3 regions of the uncultured Martelella sp. genome follow, and region 1 is predicted to be linked to each of the others. Evidence: predicted binding sites of a transcription regulator. Region 1 holds the regulator's gene; each other region holds the start of a gene.

Region 1 (3,278 bases):
GTGGCTGCGACAGCGAGAATGGCCCCCAGAACCGGCCCGATGCAGGGCGTCCAGCCGAAAGCAAAGGCCAGCCCCATCACATAGGCGCCGGACATGCTCGCCGGCTTGCCGCCGCCATGAAACCGCGCCTCGCGCGACAGGAAGGGGATTTTCAGCACACCAAGAAAGTTCAGCCCCATGATGATGATGATCACGCCGCCGACCTTGGCCAGAATATCGATATATTGACGCAAAAGCTGACCGATGGACGAGGCCCCTGCCCCGAGCGCCACGAAAATCGTCGCAAAGCCGAGCGTAAAGAACAGCGCCGGCAACAACACCCGCGCCGGCCGGACGGTCGTGTCCCCCCTGAACTGATCGATCGAAATGCCCGCCATGTAGCAAAGATAAGGCGGCACCAGCGGCAAAACGCAGGGTGAGAGAAACGAAAGCGCACCGGCAAGAAGCGCCGTCAACAGGGAAATATCACCGATCGACACCTGAAATCCTCTTGTCACTCGGCCGTTGGCGAAAGCGCGTCCGGCACCAGCAGATAACCGCCTGAACGGCGGACCGTAAACTGCCGGTTCCTTAAACCACAGCGGCGTTGAATTCCAATCACCTTTCCGCGCATCGCCCCCAACATCAAATTGTCGCCTCGGAGCCGAATTTCCGGGTTGACCTTCTGCAAGACCCTTTCTATGTTCCGCCCACTTTCCGCCGGCCCTTCAACAGGCGCCGGCCTCGGGAGCGCGTAGCTCAGCTGGTAGAGCAACTGACTTTTAATCAGTAGGTCCAGGGTTCGAACCCCTGCGCGCTCACCATTGTTTGCCGAGAATTTTTCTCCTTTCGAAATTGAAACAACACTTTCTAACGCACCCCTTTGCACCCGCCTTCATGCCTCCATTGACCGCAATCGAGGCCGCTCTGCTATTTCCAGCTTGCGGAACACAGATAGAACAGATATAAACGTTCTGTATTTGTTTCGAAGGCAAGGGGCTGCAAATGCTGACTCGTAAACAACAGGAACTGCTGTATTTCATCCATGAACGGATGAAGGAGACAGGCATTCCCCCGTCTTTCGATGAAATGAAGGAAGCCCTGGATCTGGCGTCCAAATCGGGCATTCACCGGTTGATCACGGCGCTGGAGGAACGGGGTTTCATTCGCCGGCTTCCCAACAGGGCGCGCGCGCTTGAAATTCTGCGCATGCCGGAAAGCCTTGGTTCTCAGCCGCCACGCCGCGGCTTTTCACCGAGCGTGATTGAAGGCAGCCTCGGCAAGACGCCTGCCGAAAGCAAGACACCGGCTGCCGGAAATGACAGCGGCTCGACCGATATCCCCGTCATGGGGCGGATTGCAGCCGGCGTTCCGATCTCGGCCATACAGGAAAACACCCACGCAATTGCCGTTCCGGCCGAAATGCTGGGAACCGGCGAACATTATGCGCTGGAAGTTAAGGGCGATTCGATGATCGAAGCCGGGATATTCGACGGTGACACGGTGGTCATCCGCAATATCAACACAGCCGCCCCGGGCGATATTGTCGTGGCGCTGGTGAATGACGAGGAAGCAACGCTGAAACGTTTCCGCCGCAAGGGCGCATCGATTGCACTGGAAGCCGCCAACCCGGCCTATGAAACCCGGATATTCGCGGCCGATCAGGTCAAGGTTCAGGGCAAGCTTGTCGGCCTGATCCGCCGCTACCACTGAAGAAATCGAGGGTTTTCGGCAGGCTGACAGGATCAGCATACGAATCGGAACGCCAACTATAGAGGCGGTGTTGGTTCCACTGACGCTTTACTGCCGTGATGGCAGGCGTGACGGAAACGTGGGTTCTCACACAGGAACCGGTCGGGTTAGGCTCTGAGGACGTGGTGTTTCCGTTTCTTGATTTTGAACCATCGGTATCTTGGACGGTAAACTGCAAGGTGCCGTTTTGGCGGCGCAGTGCTGGTGTGATGAGAAAACCAGGCGAACGGCATGTCTGAAAACCGGGCCGGTAGACGCTGATGATGATGTCGGCGTGATCGCAGGCAGGGCCTACGAGCGCGGGCCGGAATATCTGTGCTACGGTCAGACCGCTTCCGGGAAGCGATGCCACACACCATTCGCCCTTTTCACAAATGAATACACCGGATTGCGTCCGCGCGGCCTTTATATCCTCGGCAAGGGCGGTGCTTGCATTGGTGATTTGTCCAGCATCCAGGCGGTCGAACCGGTCCGTGTCTTTCAGTATCGCAGCGTTGTTTTCGGTTTCGCTCGGCGGTCGTGTGGCGTTGATGGCAAGTGCGCTCTGCCACTGATCGAAGATGAAGGAAGGCGGACGGCGCTTGCTGAGCGCGGCCGTATCACCGGTGACAATCGCAACCAGCGCGCCGTCTTCGGAGACAAGCAGAAGCGGCGACCGGTCGCCTTGAGAAAAGGCGGGCAAGGCAAAGGCAATTGCCATCGGCACCAGTCCGACAAGCCTGAGGCGGGTGCGCAGCAGAACCAGCAGCATGAACCCGACAAGGAAAAGCAGCAGAAATCCGCGGGGCATCGCACCGGTATCGAGCGCGCCGCCAAGACCATTGACCCATTCCGCAATGGCAATCACCCGGTCGAGCCCCCAGCCCATGGCCAAAAGAAAGGGGCCGTGCAGATTGAGCGGCATGGCCAGCATGGCCAGCAGCCCGGAGGGCATCACCAGAAAGGTGACAATCGGCATGGCGAGCAGATTGCCAAGCAGACCGTAGCCGGCAATCCGCTGAAAATGCGCCATGGCAATCGGCGCTGTCGAAAGCCCGCCGATAAGTGCGGTCAACAGAATACCGAAAGCCCCCAGCATGACGATGCGGACCACTGTGCCGACCGGCATCGACGCCGGGCGAGCATATTCGCGACGCTGCCAGAAGCTGTAGCCCGCAATAAGCGCCAGTGTTGCGGCAAACGACATCTGCATGCCGGGGCCGACTGCTTCCGACGGCGAAACGACGAGGATGACGAGCCCCGCAAGAGCGACATTGCGCATGCTGATGGCCGGACGGTCGGCGACGGCGGCAAGCAGCATGATCGCCAGCATGATGAAAGCGCGCTGCGCCGAGACCTGCATGCCCGAAATCGCAAGATAGAACCCGGCAGCCCCGATCGCGGCCACAGCAGCGAGCTTCTTGGTGGCAATCGCTTCTGCCGCCTTTGGAGAAAACGACAGGAAAAGACGCAGGCTTGAAAAGAAGATACCGGCGGCGAGCGCCATGTGCAGCCCCGAAATGGCAATGACATGGGCAAGGCCGGCATTGCGCAACGCGTCCAGCGTG
Region 2 (3,278 bases), on a different contig from region 1:
CGGCCGACTGTTGCCTTGCCGTCAAGATCGGCGATGGTGCGGGCAACCTTCAACACCCGGTGATAACCACGGGCAGAAAACCGCATCTTTTCGGCTGCTTCCCGCAAAAGCGCGAGTCCCGGCGCATCGGGTTCAGCAAGCTTCTCGATTACATTGGCCGAACAGCGGGCATTGACGGTGGCCGGATCGCTTCCGAGCGCCGCAAAGCGTTCGCGCTGAGCCTGACGGGCGCGGGCCACGCGGTTTGCCACGGCGGCGCTTGTCTCGCCGGTGGCGCTGGCGCCGATGAGATCCATGGCGCTGACGGCCGGTACGTCGATGCGGATGTCGATCCGGTCCATCATCGGGCCGGAGATGCGGGCCTGGTAATCGGCGGCGCAACGCGGCCCCCTCGCGCAGCTATGGCCGGGTTCGCCCGCCATGCCGCAGCGGCAGGGGTTCATGGCAGCGACGAGCTGGAAGGCGGCTGGGTAGGAGACCCGGTGGTTGGCACGCGCTATCACACACTCACCACTTTCCAGCGGCTGGCGCAGCGCGTCGAGCACCTGCGGCGAAAATTCCGGCAGTTCGTCGAGAAACAGGACGCCGTGATGGGCAAGTGATGCTTCCCCCGGTCGCGCCTTTATGCCACCGCCGACGAGTGACGCCATGCTGGCGGAATGATGCGGCGCGCGGAAAGGCCTGCGGTCGGACAGGCGTCCGCCCGAAAGCTTGCCCGCAATCGAATGCACCATCGACATGTCCAGAAGTTCCTGCGGCAAAAGCGGCGGCAGGATCGAAGGAAGACGCGCGGCCAGCATTGATTTGCCCGATCCCGGCGGGCCGACCATCAGCAGATTGTGGCCACCGGCGGCCGCCACTTCAAGCGCGCGCTTGGCGCTTTCCTGCCCCTTGATTTCGGCAAGGTCCGGCAGGTTCCGGGCGCTGGCGCGGACGGCTGGGGCCGGGCGCGAAAGAACCTGTGTGCCCTTGAAATGATTGGCGATCGCAATCAGGCTTTTCGGCGCCAGAACATCAATGTCGCTTCCGGCCCATGCGGCTTCCGGCCCACAATCGGCCGGGCATATCAGCCCCTTGTCCTGTGCGTTTGCGGTGATGGCGGCCGGCAGCGCACCGGCGACGGCGGCAATCGTGCCGTCGAGATTGAGCTCGCCGATGACGACGTAACCGGTCAGCGCATCCGCCGGCACGGCGCCAAGGGCTGCCATCAGCCCGAGCGCGATGGCGAGATCGAAATGCGAACCCTCCTTCGGTAGGTCGGCAGGCGCGAGGTTGACGGTCACCCGTTTGGGCGGCAGGGCAAGGCCGGTGGCATGAAGGGCGGCCTGAACCCGCTCACGGCTTTCGGCGACCGCCTTGTCGGGCAGTCCGACGATCTGCATGCCGATCTTGCCCGGCGCCACCATCACCTGAACATCGACCGGAACCCCCTCGATCCCCTGAAATGCAACCGTCTGTATTCTCGACACCATGACAAGCCCCGCTCCGATCGGTGTTCGCTGAAAACGACATTCCGTCAAATCTTTTGGTTGTAAAGATTCCACAATGCGCGCATTAATGCAAGAACAAAAGAGGAACTTATCGGAGCGCCGGATGTGTCAATGTCATTGGGGATGGACATTTGCCGTGTTCGCACCGTAAACGATTCGAAACACAGGCTTGCCGGCAAGATAAGGCGGAGATTGAAATGGGACTGACAACCGAAGAACAGATCCTGATCGAACAGCGGATAACCAATGGCGCGAAATCGGCGGCGGCGGCCTATCTGCTCTGGTTTTTCGTCGGCTGGGCCGGCGCCCACCGGTTTTATCTCGGCCGGCCCGGCACCGCCGTCACCATGCTGCTGCTGAATGTCGTCGGCTGGCTGACGCTGGTTTTCTTTATCGGTTTTCTGTTTCTGGCCATTTTCGGCATCTGGTGGCTGGTCGACCTGTTCCTGATCTCCGGCATGATCGAAGCCCAGAAGAACGAACTGCGCACCTCACTCACGCAGCAGGCGCTGGTCGGGCAGACGAAATAGCGTCTCAACCGCGCTTTTTCTCGATTGCGTCCCACATCAGCGCTGAAATATCCGCGCCGCCGAATTTCTGCACTTCGCGGATGCCGGTGGGCGAGGTGACGTTGATCTCGGTCATGTAGTCGCCGATGACGTCGATGCCGACGAGAATGAAGCCGCGTTCCTTCAGCGCCGGGCCGATGCGGGCGCAGATTTCCTTCTCGCGCGCCGTCAGCTCGGAGGGTTCCGCGCGGCCGCCGACATGCATGTTGGAGCGGCTGTCGGTTTCGGCCGGAACGCGGTTGATTGCGCCGGCGAATTCGCCGTCAACGAGGATGATGCGCTTGTCGCCCTTGCGCACGGCCGGCAGGTAGGCCTGGGCGATATAGGGCTCGCGGAACATCTGCGCGAACATTTCCAGAAGCGAGGTGAAGTTGCGGTCGTCGCGGGTGGAGTGGAACACGCCGGCGCCGCCGTTTCCGTAAAGCGGCTTCAGGATGATGTCGCCCATTTCCTCGCGAAACCGCGCAATCTCGCCCTCGTCCTTGGTGATCAGCGTCGGCGGCATCAGGTCGGCGAATTCGGTGACGAAAATCTTTTCCGGCGAATTGCGCACCCAGGCCGGATCGTTGACCACCAGCGTCTTCGGGTGGATGCGCTCCAAAAGATGGGTGGAGGTGATATAGGCCATGTCGAAGGGCGGGTCCTGGCGCAGCAGCACCACATCCATGGTCGAAAGGTCGACGCGTTCGGCCGCACCGAGCGTATAATGGTCGCCCTCGACATCGCGCAGCGTCATCGGCTCGACGGCGGCGAAAACCTTGCCGTCGCGCAGGCTCAGCCGGTCGGGTGTGTAGTGAAACAGGTTATAGCCCCGGTTCTGGGCTTCCAGACACATGGCGAAGGTCGAATCGCCTGCAATCTTGACGGTGGAGATATGGTCCATCTGGACAGCGACGTTTTTGATTGCGGCCATGAAACTGGAGCCCCCGATATGGTTTGAAGCGCCACGATATGTAGTCATCGCGGTGCGGCTTGGCAATCGTTCCCGATCAGGAGCGGACGCCGGCGACGGTGCAGATCAGCAGGTCGTGGTCCGACAGGGGCTTGCCGTCGGCATCAAGAGCATCGATGACGCGGCTTTCGGAAATGTCCAGCCCACGGGACAGAAACCAGTCGAGCTTCATCGGCTTCGGGCGCTCCTCCGAGATCAGGCTCGGCCGTGTTGTAATCCGGTCCGCCGGTCCGCCGTGGCGCTCATAGCCCTTGTCTGCGGCGAGCG
Region 3 (3,278 bases), on a different contig from region 1:
GTCACCGAAGGAAAAATTGCCCATCATCTCGAAGAATGTGTGATGGCGGGCCGTGTAGCCGACATTGTCGAGGTCGTTGTGCTTGCCGCCGGCGCGCACGCATTTCTGCGCGGTCGTCGCCGTCGAATAGGGACGGCTTTCAAGACCGGTGAACACGTTCTTGAACGGCACCATGCCCGCATTGGTGAACATCAGGGTCGGGTCGTTATGCGGCACAAGCGGGCTGGACGGGACGACCTCATGCCCGTTCCGCTTGAAGAAGTCGAGAAAGGTCGACCGGATTTCATTCACGCCACTCATGCTATGCCACGCCCCTTACGTATATCGGTGTTGTCTGCCGAGACTTTCACGGCTTTTAGCGACAGGCGTCGCCACTGTCCAGACAAGACAAAACAGCGGCTCCGTAAAGCCGCTGCTGATTTCATGTATCAAACGTTCCGGTCATCTGCCGTGAGGCCGGTCGGTCCGATCAATCGTCGTCGGTTCCGGTTGTCGGGCTTTCCTCTTCGGCATCCAGAAGACCTTCGGACAACAGACCGGCATTCTGGCGCAAGGCCAGCTCGATCTCTTCGGCAATTGCGGCATTTTCTCTCAGGAACGTTTTGGCATTCTCACGGCCCTGACCGAGCCGCTGACTGTTATAGGAGAACCAGGACCCGGATTTTTCCACAATGCCGGCCTTGACGCCGAGATCGATCAGCTCGCCCATCTTGGAAACGCCTTCGCCATACATGATGTCGAACTCGACCTGTTTGAAGGGCGGCGCCATCTTGTTCTTGACGACCTTGACGCGGGTCTGGTTGCCGACCACCTCGTCGCGGTCCTTGACTGCGCCGATGCGGCGGATGTCGAGGCGGACGGAGGCGTAGAACTTCAGCGCATTGCCGCCTGTCGTGGTTTCGGGCGAACCGAACATGACGCCGATCTTCATACGGATCTGGTTGATGAAGATGACCATGCAGTTGGAGCGCGAGATCGACGCCGTCAGCTTGCGCAGCGCCTGGCTCATCAGGCGGGCCTGAGAGCCGGGAAGGCTGTCGCCCATCTCACCTTCGATTTCAGCGCGCGGGGTGAGGGCGGCAACGGAGTCGACCACGATCACGTCAAGCGCACCGGAGCGCACCAGCGTGTCGGCGATTTCAAGCGCCTGTTCACCGGTATCCGGCTGCGAGATCAGAAGGTCGTGCAGGTCAACGCCAAGCTTGCGGGCATAGACCGGATCAAGCGCATGTTCGGCATCGATAAAGCCGCAGGTGCCACCACCCTTTTGCGCTTCGGCAATGGTTTGCAGCGCAAGTGTGGTCTTGCCGGAGCTTTCCGGCCCGTAGATTTCAATGATGCGGCCACGCGGCAGGCCGCCGATGCCAAGGGCGATGTCGAGGCCCAGCGAGCCGGTCGAAACGGTTTCGATCTCGACGATGCTGTCCTGAGCGCCGAGCTTCATGATCGAGCCCTTGCCGAACGAACGTTCGATCTGGGAAAGTGCTGCTTCCAGCGCTTTGCTCTTGTTCACTGCCTTTTCCTCAACGAGTTTGAGTGAATTCTGTGCCATCGACTTTATCCCTTGTTTCGCCCGCCGCCTAGGTGAGGCTGTGATTTCCCTATCCGTACTCTATTTGTTCTCCTGTTTCAAGTCTTCTTCTGTCGCTGTTTTTAAATTACTTTTCCATCCGTGTTCTTTTTACGTTCCTCTCTTGCAGAGAGATGTGGATCACGTGTCGTCCGGGTGCGCTGCCGCGGTGTCGCCGGTGGCGCCGATGATTGCGGCTGCGGCGTCGAGATCGGTGCAATAGGTCACCCGGTTTTCGTCGATGTGATTGGCGGTCAGGATCGCCTTGACCCTGGGGTCGACGCCGCTCAGCAGAACCCTGACATTGCGGGCGTGGGCGCGCCGGATCGTGCTTTCCAGCACATTGGCGGCCGACGAATCGATGTAGGAGACGTCCGACAGGTCCAGCACGAAATTCTTCGCGCTGTCGGCGATGCGGTCAAGCACGGAGCCGACAGTGGAGGCTGCGCCGAAGAAGAAGGCGCCGGAAATGCGATAGACGATGGTGTCGGGATCGGTGTTGACGATCGGGTGTTCGGTCTTGGCGTTATAGTCGTCATAGGGGCTGACGGCGACATCCCGGCCCATGCGATCGATGAACAGGACGGCGCCGAGTGCAAATCCGGCGACAATGCCTTCGGTGAGGTCGCGGAAGACCACCAGCAGCAGCGTGACGGTCAGGATCACCGCATCGCCGCGCGAACTTCTGAACAGGGCGCGGATTGCCGGTTTTTCGACCATGCTCCAGGCCACCACCGCCAGAACGCCGGCAAGCGCTGCCAGCGGAATGAAACGGGCGAGCGGGGCCGCCACCAGCATGAACACCAGCAGGAATGCAGCATGCAGCATGCCGGAAAACGGGCTTGTCGCGCCTGCGCGGACATTGGTGGCCGTGCGGGCGATCGTGCCGGTCACGCAGATGCCGCCGAAGAACCCGGAGGCGATGTTGGCCACGCCCTGGCCGATCAGTTCCATGTTGGAGCGATGGCGGCGGCCGGTCATGCCGTCGGCGACAACGGCAGACAGCAGCGATTCGATGGAGCCCAGCAGCGCAAAGGCGAAGGCATCCGGCAGAACCGAGATCACCTTTTCGACCGACAGGGTCGGCACTGACGGAGACTGAAGGCCACGCGGCAGACCGCCGAACTGGCTGCCGATGGTTTCCACCGGCAGATGCAGCAGGGTGGCGGCAAGCGTGGCGACGGCAACGGCAATCAGCATGCCGGGCCAGCCGGGCCGCAGTTTTCGAAGGGCGATGATCAGGGCAATCGTGCCGACGGCGATGGCCAGTGCGGCAAAATTGGTGGTGCCGACGAATTGCGAAAGATAGGCGACCTTGTCGGCAAATGGCCCCGGTTCCTTGCCCGGCAGGTCAAGCCCGAGGATTGCCGAAAGCTGGCTGGCAAAGATGATGATGGCGATGCCCGCCGTAAAGCCGACCGTCACGGGGTAGGGGATGAAGCGGATATAGGCCCCCAGCCTGAGATAGCCGGCGGCGATCATGATCAGCCCGGAAATGATCACCGCCAGCATCAGCCCGTCAATGCCGTGGCGCTCCGCGGAGGCTGCCACCAGAACAATGAACGCGCCCGCCGGCCCGCCGATCTGATGGCGACTGCCGCCGAAAAGCGAAACGAAGAAACCGCCGATGATCGCGGCGTAGAGCCCACGATCGGGCGAAACGCCGGAGGCGATCGCAATTGCCATGGAAAGCGGCAGGGCGACGATG

What was found. The regulator LexA, encoded in region 1, represses DNA repair genes until DNA is damaged. The targets are predictions, from matches to a motif close to TGTTCNNNNTGTGTTCNG.
Region 2: the regulator LexA is predicted to act here: its motif matches at 1,562-1,579, upstream of ACHZCU_RS10895 (YifB family Mg chelatase-like AAA ATPase).
Region 3: the regulator LexA is predicted to act here: its motif matches at 1,674-1,691, upstream of recA (recombinase RecA).

The regions. Positions count from the first base shown of each region.
Region 1 covers NZ_CAXXFM010000002.1:233,118-236,395, reverse strand. Annotated here, with positions in the region: gene ACHZCU_RS18410 (cytochrome c biogenesis CcdA family protein) at 1-479, opposite strand, end outside; tRNA gene ACHZCU_RS18405 (tRNA-Lys) at 728-803, shown strand; gene lexA (transcriptional repressor LexA) at 985-1,692, shown strand; gene ACHZCU_RS18395 (ComEC/Rec2 family competence protein) at 1,646-3,278, opposite strand, start outside.
Region 2 covers NZ_CAXXFM010000001.1:2,326,871-2,330,148, forward strand. Annotated here, with positions in the region: gene ACHZCU_RS10895 (YifB family Mg chelatase-like AAA ATPase) at 1-1,472, opposite strand, end outside; gene ACHZCU_RS10900 (TM2 domain-containing protein) at 1,688-2,020, shown strand; gene gshB (glutathione synthase) at 2,025-2,972, opposite strand; gene ACHZCU_RS10910 (endonuclease/exonuclease/phosphatase family protein) at 3,049-3,278, opposite strand, start outside.
Region 3 covers NZ_CAXXFM010000003.1:34,267-37,544, reverse strand. Annotated here, with positions in the region: gene alaS (alanine--tRNA ligase) at 1-300, opposite strand, end outside; gene recA (recombinase RecA) at 470-1,552, opposite strand; gene ACHZCU_RS19435 (SulP family inorganic anion transporter) at 1,712-3,278, opposite strand, start outside.